Regions from separate parts of the Roseburia sp. AM23-20 genome, predicted to be linked through region 1. Evidence: predicted binding sites of a transcription regulator. Region 1 holds the regulator's gene; the other holds the start of a gene.
What was found. The regulator Rex, encoded in region 1, represses fermentation and respiration genes when NADH is low (regulators of the CRP and FNR family bind a similar motif). The targets are predictions, from matches to a motif close to ATTGTTAANTANTTAACAAT.
Positions count from the first base shown of each region.

Region 2: a site for Rex is predicted at 1,902-1,921, ahead of DW650_RS10195 (acetyl-CoA C-acetyltransferase). Genes of this name have one in related genera too.

Region 1 covers NZ_QRHS01000001.1:266,030-271,367, reverse strand. Annotated here, with positions in the region: gene DW650_RS01245 (NADP-dependent isocitrate dehydrogenase) at 1-748, shown strand, start outside; gene abc-f (ribosomal protection-like ABC-F family protein) at 745-2,682, shown strand; gene DW650_RS01235 (redox-sensing transcriptional repressor Rex) at 2,808-3,461, shown strand; gene DW650_RS01230 (NAD(P)H-hydrate dehydratase) at 3,548-5,110, shown strand; gene alr (alanine racemase) at 5,143-5,338, shown strand, end outside.
Region 2 covers NZ_QRHS01000011.1:68,570-73,907, forward strand. Annotated here, with positions in the region: gene DW650_RS10180 (HD-GYP domain-containing protein) at 1-292, opposite strand, end outside; gene DW650_RS10185 (cell wall hydrolase) at 517-1,656, shown strand; gene DW650_RS10195 (acetyl-CoA C-acetyltransferase) at 2,003-3,184, shown strand; gene DW650_RS10200 (3-hydroxyacyl-CoA dehydrogenase family protein) at 3,278-4,150, shown strand; gene DW650_RS10205 (acyl-CoA dehydrogenase) at 4,180-5,334, shown strand.

The DNA of each region.
Region 1 (5,338 bases):
ATATACAGCGGAAGATGGTACAGAGACGAGAGAACTGATCCACAACTTTACCGGAGCAGGCGTTGTTCAGGGACAGCATAACCTTTGCAATTCCATTGAAAGTTTCGCAAAAAGCTGTTTTAATTATGCACTGGATACAAAACAGGATCTGTGGTTTGCAACAAAGGATACGATTTCAAAAAAATACGATCATACCTTTAAAGACATTTTCCAGGAAATCTTTGATGCAGAGTACAAAGAAAAATTTGAAAAAGCAGGTATTACCTATTTTTATACATTGATCGATGATGCAGTTGCACGTGTAATGAAGTCTGAGGGTGGTTATATCTGGGCATGTAAAAATTATGATGGAGATGTCATGAGTGATATGGTTTCAAGTGCATTTGGTTCACTTGCCATGATGACTTCTGTATTAGTTTCCCCGGATGGATATTATGAATATGAAGCTGCACATGGAACGGTACAGCGCCATTATTACAAACACTTAAAAGGTGAGGAGACATCCACAAACTCTGTTGCAACTATTTTTGCATGGACAGGTGCACTTAAGAAACGTGGAGAACTTGATTCTAACCAGGCATTATCTGATTTTGCAGAAAAACTTGAAAAGGCTTGTATAAAGACCATTGAAGATGGTAAAATGACAAAAGACCTTGCGCTGATTACTACAAATCCGAATCCGGTTGTATTAAACAGCGAAAATTTCATCAAGGCAATCAGAACAACATTAGAGGAAAGTTTAAAATGATTTTGTCATGTCAGAGTATCTCAAAGTCTTTTGGAACAGATGAGATCTTAAAAGATGTAAGTTTTCATATTGAAGCAAACGAAAAAGCAGCGATTGTCGGCATCAATGGTGCCGGCAAGTCTACGCTGCTTAAAATTATTATGGGCGAAGAAACGTCCGATACCGGTGAAGTGATCCTTGCAAAAGATAAAACAATCGGTTATCTGGCACAGTATCAGGATGTATCGGGGCACAGAACCATTTATGACGAAGTTCTTAATGCAAGAGCTGACATCCTTGAAATGGAACAGAAACTCCGCAATATGGAGTCAGAAATGAATCAGCAGACCGGTGGGGAACTGGAAAAACTGATGGAGGTTTATCATCGTCTGAGCCACGAATTTGAACTGCAGGGCGGATATGCATACCGGAGTGAAGTAACCGGTATTTTAAAAGGACTTGGTTTTTCGGACGAAGATTTAACAAAACAGATGAATGAATTGTCCGGAGGACAGAAAACCAGGGTTTCGCTTGGCAAACTCTTAGTCACAAAGCCGGATGTATTACTTTTAGATGAGCCGACAAACCATCTGGATATGGAGTCGATCCGCTGGCTTGAGAATTTTCTGCGGGCTTACAAAGGGGCTGTTGTGATCGTAGCACATGACCGTTATTTTCTGGATCGCGTTGTCACAAAAGTTGTAGAGATTTTCCAGCATAAAGCGTATGTATATCAGGGAAATTACTCGGATTTTGCGAAGAAGAAAGCAAAAGTCCGTGAAGATCTGTTAAAACAATATTATAATCAGCAGCGTGAGATCAGACATCAGGAAGAAGTTATCACAAAGTTAAAATCGTTTAACCGTGAAAAATCCATCAAGCGTGCGGAGAGCCGCGAAAAGATGTTAGACAAGATAGAACGTATTGAAAAACCGGTTGAGGACAATACAGACATTAAGATCGTGTTAGAGCCAAATGTGGTCAGCGGAAATGATGTCCTTACGGTGTCAGGTCTTGCAAAATCATATCCGCCGGTTACATTGTTTTCGGATATCTCATTCGAGATTAAACGTGGGGAGCGGGTAGCACTGATCGGCAATAACGGAACCGGGAAAACGACCATCTTAAAGATCATCAATAATCTGATACAGGCAGATGGTGGTACGGTAACACTTGGTTCGAATGTTCACATTGGATATTACGATCAGGAACATCAGCTTTTACATATGGATAAAACCATATTTGAAGAGATCTCAGATGCTTATCCAGAGCTGAATAACACAAAGATCCGCAATGTACTGGCAGCCTTTTTATTTACAAATGATGATGTGTTTAAGCGGATCTCAGATTTAAGCGGTGGTGAAAGAGGCCGTGTCTCCCTGGCAAAACTGATGCTTTCAGATGCTAATTTTCTTATTTTAGATGAGCCGACAAACCATCTGGACATTACATCCAAGGAAATTTTGGAATCTGCATTAAACCAGTATACAGGAACGGTATTTTTTGTTTCACATGACCGCTATTTTATCAATCAGACAGCAACAAGAATCCTGGAGCTGACAGGTGAAACAATTGTAAATTATATCGGAAACTATGATTATTATCTGGAAAAACATGATATTATGACGCAGTTGTATGTGAAACAGCCAGAAACTTCAGATGTGCAGCCTAAGAAACAGGATGATGCCGTTAATAAGCTCGACTGGCAGGCACAAAAAGCAGAGCAGGCAAGGATTCGTAAAATTGAAAACAGTTTAAAAAAAGCCGAGGAAGAGATTGCCGCACTTGAAAGTGAAATAAGCATGATCGATGAAGAATGTGCAAAGCCGGAAAACGCAGTTAATTCCGCAAAATTAAATGAGCTTGCAGCAAGACAGCAGGAGTGCAGGGAACGACTGGAAACTTGCTATGAAACCTGGGAAGAGCTGTCAATGCAGTTAGATGAAACTGATTGATGATATTTCCTGATAAAACAGAAAACATCTTATTGAAAAAAAGATAGTTAAATTTTTCACACATTGACAGACACAGGGGAAATCACTATAATAAACAAGAGAACGTAAGAAAGGTGGAACCTTTTGTGCAGGAAAAAGAAATATCACAGGCAGTTATCCGGAGAATGCCGCGTTATTACCGCTACCTCGGAGAACTCTTAGATGCCGGTGTAGAACGTATATCATCCAATGATCTGAGTAAACGAATGAATGTGACTGCATCCCAGATCAGACAGGATCTGAATAATTTTGGTGGTTTTGGCCAGCAGGGTTATGGTTATAATGTAAAGTTTTTATATGAGGAAATCGGTAAGATATTAGGTTTAAATGAAAGACACAATATTATTGTGGTGGGTGCAGGTAATCTTGGACAGGCACTTACAAACTATGTGAAATTTGAAAAACTTGGTTTTGTGATCATAGGACTGTTTGATGTAAATCCTGCATTGGACGGTGTGACCGTGCGTGGAATCAAAATCCGCATGCTGGATGAATTAGAGAGTTTCTGTGCAGAAAATCAGGTGGATATTGCGGCGCTTACTATGCCAAAGGAAAAGGCTGATGCCATTGCAAACAGACTAGTCGGACTTGGAATCCGCGCAATCTGGAATTTTGCGCATGTAGACCTGGAGCTCATTGATAAAAATGTTGTTGTAGAGAATGTACATCTTTCCGACAGTTTGATGCAGTTATCTTACAACATTGTCAGAAACAAAAAAGCAGAAAAAAACGGTAACTGAAAAGGGTGCCATAAATTCAGGAAGCAATTAGCTGCCGCACAGATCTTTGTGCGGCGTTTTTTGCTTATAACAGGGGGCTTATTATCATGAAGTATCTTGTAAACAGCAGGGAAATGCAAAAATATGACGCAAATACCGTTTCACATTTTAAGGTTCCGGGACTTCTTCTGATGGAGCGTGCAGCAATAACATTTGTAAATGAACTCCATAAGCAAAAAGTCGATCTCTCAGAAGTTCTTATCGTATGCGGCAGCGGAAATAATGGTGGAGATGGTCTTGCGATCGCCCGCCTTTTATTTCTGGAGGGACATACTGTTACAGTTGTTTTTGCTGGAAATAAAGATCATTGCTCGGAGCAAAACAGAATCCAGCAGGATATTTTAAATGCATATGGTGTTCCTGTCTATACGGATTTACCGGAACAGATCAGACCAACAACTGTCATAGATGCACTATTTGGTGTAGGGTTGTCGAGAGACGTGACTGGTACTTATGCAGATATATTATGTTGTATGAATACACTTCCGGGAGAAAAAGTGGCAGTGGATATTGCATCCGGAATTTCTGCAGGTACAGGTGCTGTCCTTGGTATGGCATTTCGTGCAGATATCACGATCACATTCGCATTTGCGAAATTAGGCAGTATTCTCTGGCCGGGAAATGAATATGCCGGCAGAGTGATCGTATGTGATATCGGTATCACGAAAGAAAGCTGGCTGGGAGAGACACCGTCAGTAATGGCATTGGAAACGAAAGATTTATTGCTGCTCCCGGAGAGAAAAAGTCATTCTAATAAAGGAAGCTATGGAAAACTTTTGCTGATCGCAGGAAGTGTCAATATGGCAGGGGCGGCAGTTTTATCTGCAAAAGCTGCTTACGCCACAGGATGCGGTCTGGTGCGTGTGCTGACGCCGGAAGAAAACAGGATTATTTTACAGAGCTGTGTTCCAGAGGCGGTTCTTACTACTTATGATAAAAATGCTGCTCCGGGGAAGGCTGTATTACAGGAGGCTTTTGATTGGGCAGATGCCATTGTGGCAGGTCCCGGGCTTGGGAAAGAAAAAACTGCTGCACAGATATTAAATTTTGTGTTAGAATATGGAACGTCACAGGAAAAGAAAGCAATTCTTTTTGATGCGGATGCGTTAAATCTGATAGCAGAGCAGAATGACTTACCAGAGGCAGATATCTGGAAAAATTTTAAAATCCCGGCAGTGATCACACCTCATCCCGGAGAGATGAGCCGGCTTACCGGAAAAACAGTCAATGAGATCCAGCATCATTTGCTTCAGACTGCTGCGGATTATGCAAAAGAATATCACGTTGTATGTGTCTTAAAAGACGAACATACCGTAACTGCACTGCCGGATGGTAAAAAATACCTGAATCTTTCCGGCAATTCCGGAATGGCAACAGCAGGAAGCGGAGATGTGTTAAGCGGTGTGATCGGTACACTTATGGCACAGAAAATAACACCTTACCAGGCGGCTCCTCTTGGGGTATATCTTCATGGCCTGTCCGGTGATCTTATGATACGCACAACGGGGTTACAGGGGCTTACAGCCTCAGATCTGATCTGTGGTATTAAAAAAGTTCTGAATATTTATACTACAAAGCCGATCGATAATGAACAAAAATTCGTTGAATAAAAAACGGTAAACAAAATAGATGGAGGATCAACATGAACAGATACAGCAGAGTGCATGCGGAAATCGATCTGGATGCAATTCTACACAACATGGATGCGATGCGCGGAAACATTGCAAAAGACACAAAAATTATGGCTGTCATTAAGGCAGATGGCTACGGACATGGTGCCGTAGAGATTGCAGAGACGATTGAAAAACTGGATTATCTTTATGGTTATGCAGTTGCCA
Region 2 (5,338 bases), on a different contig from region 1:
CGCTCAGCGAAACAGGTGCCTGATTGGCCTGCAGACGATCCATATTTTCTTTTAGTTTAAAAACATATATCGTCTGGAACTGTTCGAATTCAAGATCCTCTCTGGAAAGAGGCGGTACCGGCTCTGCCGGCTCAAGAATAAAAATACCGATCAGACCAAAGTTTTCGATACTGTTAATACCCTGCATGGTTAAAAGTGTGTCTCTTTCATAAAGAAGAACACCCATCTTATTGTAGATTGGTTTTGCAAGTCTCATGCCGGGTTTTAAATCTGCTGTTTTTACAAATTGCATAGGTAAATCCTCCCCCTGTGATGATTATCAGGCTTTTTTATACCATATCCAGACACCAGATGCCTGAATATTCCCCCAATAATGGTATGTGAAAAAATTAATATTCATATTGTGCTTTACATGCTATAATACCATATTAATAGAAGAAATACAATGAACGAAAAATACAACAGCAGCCGAAAGGTTACTGTTCAGCCGAAAGGAACAGCATGAGACACAATTTTTTGAGAAGAATCCTGGGAGGAATACTGACCGGCTGCATGCTTGTTACGGCAACTGTCCATGCAGGAACGACACAGAAAGATATTGATAAGGCAAAAGACCAGATCACAGACCTTAAGAAACAGAAAGAAGATGCGAAAGATCAGGTGGACAGCCTGACCAATGAAAAACAGGGGTTGGAGAGCGACCTTAGCGGACTGAATGGACAGTTAAATACGATCACTTCCGATATGAACCAGTTAGAGCAGCAGGCAGCACAGAAAGAGGACGAGATCAATACGGCGGCGGAAGATCTGAAACGTTCCGAGGAACGATCAGCAGAGCAGTATGAAGATATGAAAGTGCGCATTCAGTATATTTATGAAAATGGCAATCAGTCTGTATGGGACATGCTTATTCATGCGTCCTCCATCGCAGAATTTTTAAATCAGGCGGAATATACAAGTGCAATCAATCAGTACGACAGAAATATGCTTACGGCATATCAGGAGCTCACGGAGCAGATCAAAGAACAGAAAAAGGAACTCGAGAAGCAGAAGGAAGAACTGACTGTATTACAGCAGGAAAAACAGAAAGAGCAGGAAAAAGTCAACAGCCTGATCGAGGATACGCAGAAGAAGATACAGGAATCCAGCGAGAAAATTGAAGATGCACAGTCCGATGTGGAGTCGATCGATGCAAAGATCAAGAAAATGATCGAATACGAAAAGCAGCTTGAGATACAGAAGGCAAAAGAGGATGCTGCGCGCCTTGCAGCCATCAAAAAGCAGGAACAGGAAAACAGGTCGAATGTGACATACGCACCGGCACAGAGCGATGCGTATCTGTTAGCTGCCATCATCCAGTGTGAGGCATGGGGCGAGCCATATGATGGAAAACTTGCGGTGGGCAGCGTGATCATGAACCGTGTCAGAAGTTCCTATTTTCCGAATACAGTTTCCGGTGTGATTTATCAGGGAGGGCAGTTCTCTCCGGTTGCCAGCGGTCGTCTTGCATACCGTCTGGAGCAGGGAGTTGCTTCCGATTGTATGAGTGCAGCACAGGCGGTGCTGGGTGGAACGAGCACAACAAATTGTCTGTATTTTCGTGTGAATAACGGCATAATAGAAGGAACAGTTATAGGTAATCATGTGTTTTATTAAACAAAATGATAAAATGATAAAAATTTAACAAAAAACCCTGCAAAATGGAGCAAAAAGGATGTGGAAAATTGTTTACAAAGATGAAAAATAAAGAAAGCTATTGCAATTAATTGTGAAATATGTTAGCATAAGAAAGTACAAGAAATGCAGAAAAATAGCTGATTTACATAGTAATGAGCTTTTTAAATTGAAAAGAAAAAAAGATAAATTTCAACCAAAAGTTTGAATTTATTTTTTTAAAAAAGATTGTTAAAAAATTAACAGCATTTTTCGGCAAAATGAAAGAGAAAGAAACAAATTCTCTGCAAATGCAGAGCTTTGTGTTAAATTGAAAGGAGAATTCAAAATGGCAAAGAAAGTAGTTTTAGCAGGTGCTTGCCGTACCGCAATCGGTAAAATGGGTGGAGCATTAAGCAATACTCCAGCAGCAGACTTAGGTGCAATCGTTATCAAAGAGGCTTTAAGAAGAGCAAACGTTAAACCGGAGATGGTTGACGAGGTAAAAATGGGTTGTGTAATCCAGGCAGCTCAGGGTCAGAACGTTGCACGTCAGGCAGCAATCAAAGCAGGACTGCCAATCGAAGTTCCGGCAATCACGATCAACGTTGTTTGTGGTTCTGGTTTAAAATGTGTCAATGATGCAGCTACCATGATCATGGCAGGTGAGGCTGATATCGTTGTTGCAGGTGGTATGGAAAACATGTCTATGGCACCATATGCTATGACAAAAGCTCGTTTTGGATATCGTATGAACAATGCAACGATCATCGATACAATGGTAAATGATGCATTAACAGATGCATTCAACCACTATCATATGATGATCACTGCAGAGAACGTATGTGATAAATATGGCATTACAAGAGAAGAACTTGACGAGTTCTCAGCAAACAGCCAGCAGAAATGTGAAAAAGCAATCGCTGAAGGCAAATTTGATGATGAGATCGTTCCGGTTCCTGTTAAAGTGAAAAAAGAGATCGTTGATTTCGTGAAAGATGAGGGACCACGTGCCGGTACAACTGCTGAGTCTTTAGCAAAATTAAAATGCTGCTCTGGTAAAGAGGGCGGACTTGTTACAGCAGGTAACGCTTCCGGTATCAACGATGGTGCAGCAGCAATCGTTGTTATGAGCGAAGAGAAAGCAAAAGAACTTGGTGTTACACCAATGGCTACATGGGTAGCAGGTGCTCTTGGCGGAGTTGAGCCAGAGATCATGGGTGTTGGTCCTGTTGCTTCTACAAGAAAAGTATTAGCTAAAACAGGTTTATCCATTGATGATATGGACTTGATCGAAGCAAACGAAGCATTCGCAGCTCAGTCTATCGCAGTAGCAAGAGATCTGAAATTCGATATGTCAAAAGTAAACGTAAACGGTGGTGCAATCGCATTAGGACACCCGGTAGGTGCTTCCGGATGCCGTATCCTTGTTACATTACTGCATGAGATGCAGAAGAGAGACGCTAAGAGAGGTCTTGCTACACTTTGCATCGGCGGTGGTATGGGATGCTCTACAATCGTTGAGAGATAATAGTTTTTTATAGTAATTCCCGGGGAATGACTTCCCGGGGATTGCATTTTTCAAACATACAGTTAACATAATTATTTTCAGGAGGTAACCGAAATGAAGGTTGGCGTTATTGGTGCAGGAACTATGGGACAGGGCATTGCAAAAGCATTTGCTCAGGTAGAAGGATATGAAGTAGCACTTTGCGATATCAAGCAGGAGTGGGCTGAAGGCGGAAAAGAGAAAATCAAAAAAGGTTATGCAAGATTAGTAGAAAAAGGAAAAATGACACAGGAAGCTGTTGATGGCATCCTTGCAAAAATCACTCCAGGTTTAAAAGAAGACCTTTGCAAAGACTGTGATCTGATCGTAGAGGCAGCTTTCGAGAACATGGAAGTAAAGAAAACTACTTTCAAAGAATTAGACGAGATCGCAAAACCAGATTGTATCTTCGCTTCTAACACATCCAGTCTTTCCATCACAGAGATCGGAAACGGATTAAACCGTCCAATGGTTGGTATGCATTTCTTCAACCCGGCAGACCGTATGAAACTGATCGAGGTTATCGCTGGTGTGAATACTCCGGATGAAACTGTTTCCGCTATTAAGAAAATCTCTGAAGAGATCGGAAAAACTCCGGTACAGGTTAATGAGGCTGCTGGTTTCGTTGTAAACCGTATCTTAATCCCAATGATCAATGAAGCTGCATTCATCAAAATGGAAGGTGTTTCCGATATCGCTGGTATCGATGCAGCTATGAAACTTGGTGCTAACCACCCAATGGGACCGTTAGAGTTAGGTGATTTCATCGGTCTTGATATCTGCCTTGCTATCATGGATGTACTTTACAAAGAGACAGGCGACAGCAAATATCGTGCATGCCCACTGATCCGTAAGATGGTTCGTGGTGGTAACCTTGGAGCAAAGAGCGGCAAGGGATTCTATGTATACAATGCTGATCGTACAAAGACTCCGGTCGATGCTCAGTAAAATAAATATTTATGGAGGAAAATTAGATCATGGATTTCACTTTAGACAAGAAACATGAAATGGCGCGTTCCTTATTCAAGGAATTTGCTGAAACAGAAGTAAAACCGCTTGCACAGGAAACAGATGAGACAGAAGCTTTCCCGGCAGAAACGGTTAAGAAAATGCAGAAATACGGATTCATGGGAATTCCGGTTCCGAAAGAATATGGTGGACAGGGTTGTGATCCTCTTACATACGTTATGTGCGTAGAAGAGTTATCTAAAGTTTGCGCAACCACAGGTGTTGTTGTATCTGCACATACATCTCTCTGCATCGATCCGATCATGACATATGGTACAGAAGAGCAGAAACAGAAATATGTAAAACCACTTGCAACAGGCGAGAAGTTAGGTGCATTCGCATTAACTGAGCCGGGTGCTGGTACTGATGCACAGGGTGCACAGACAAAAGCTGTTTTAGATGGTGACGAGTGGGTATTAAATGGATCAAAATGCTTCATTACCAATGGTAAAGTTGCAGATGTTTATATTGTAATCGCTATCACAAGCATCACAGAGGACAAGAGAGGCAGAAAGAAGAAAAACTTCTCTGCATTTATCGTAGATAAGGGAGCTCCTGGTTTCTCATTCGGAACAAAAGAGAAGAAGATGGGTATCCGTGGATCATCTACTTATGAGCTGATCTTCGAAGACTGCAGAATCCCGAAAGAGAATCTGTTAGGACCGGAAGGAAAAGGTTTCCCGATCGCAATGCATACACTTGATGGTGGACGTATTGGTATCGCTGCTCAGGCACTTGGTATCGCTGAGGGTGCATTAGACAGAGCTATCGCTTATACAAAAGAGAGAAAACAGTTCGGCCGTTCTATCGCACAGCAGCAGAATACACAGTTCAAACTTGCTGATATGGCTGCAAGAATCGAAGCTGCACAGCTTTTAGTTTACAAAGCAGCAATGGCAAAAGCTACCCAGAAAGTATATTCTGTAGAAGCTGCAAAAGCTAAATTATTCGCAGCCGAGACGGCAATGGCAGTTACAACTGAAGTTGTTCAGTTATTCGGTGGATACGGATATATCAGAGAGTATGATGTAGAGCGTATGATGCGTGATGCTAAGATCACAGAGATTTACGAGGGTACAAGCGAAGTACAGCGTATGGTAATTTCAGGTGCATTGTTGAAATAGTCGT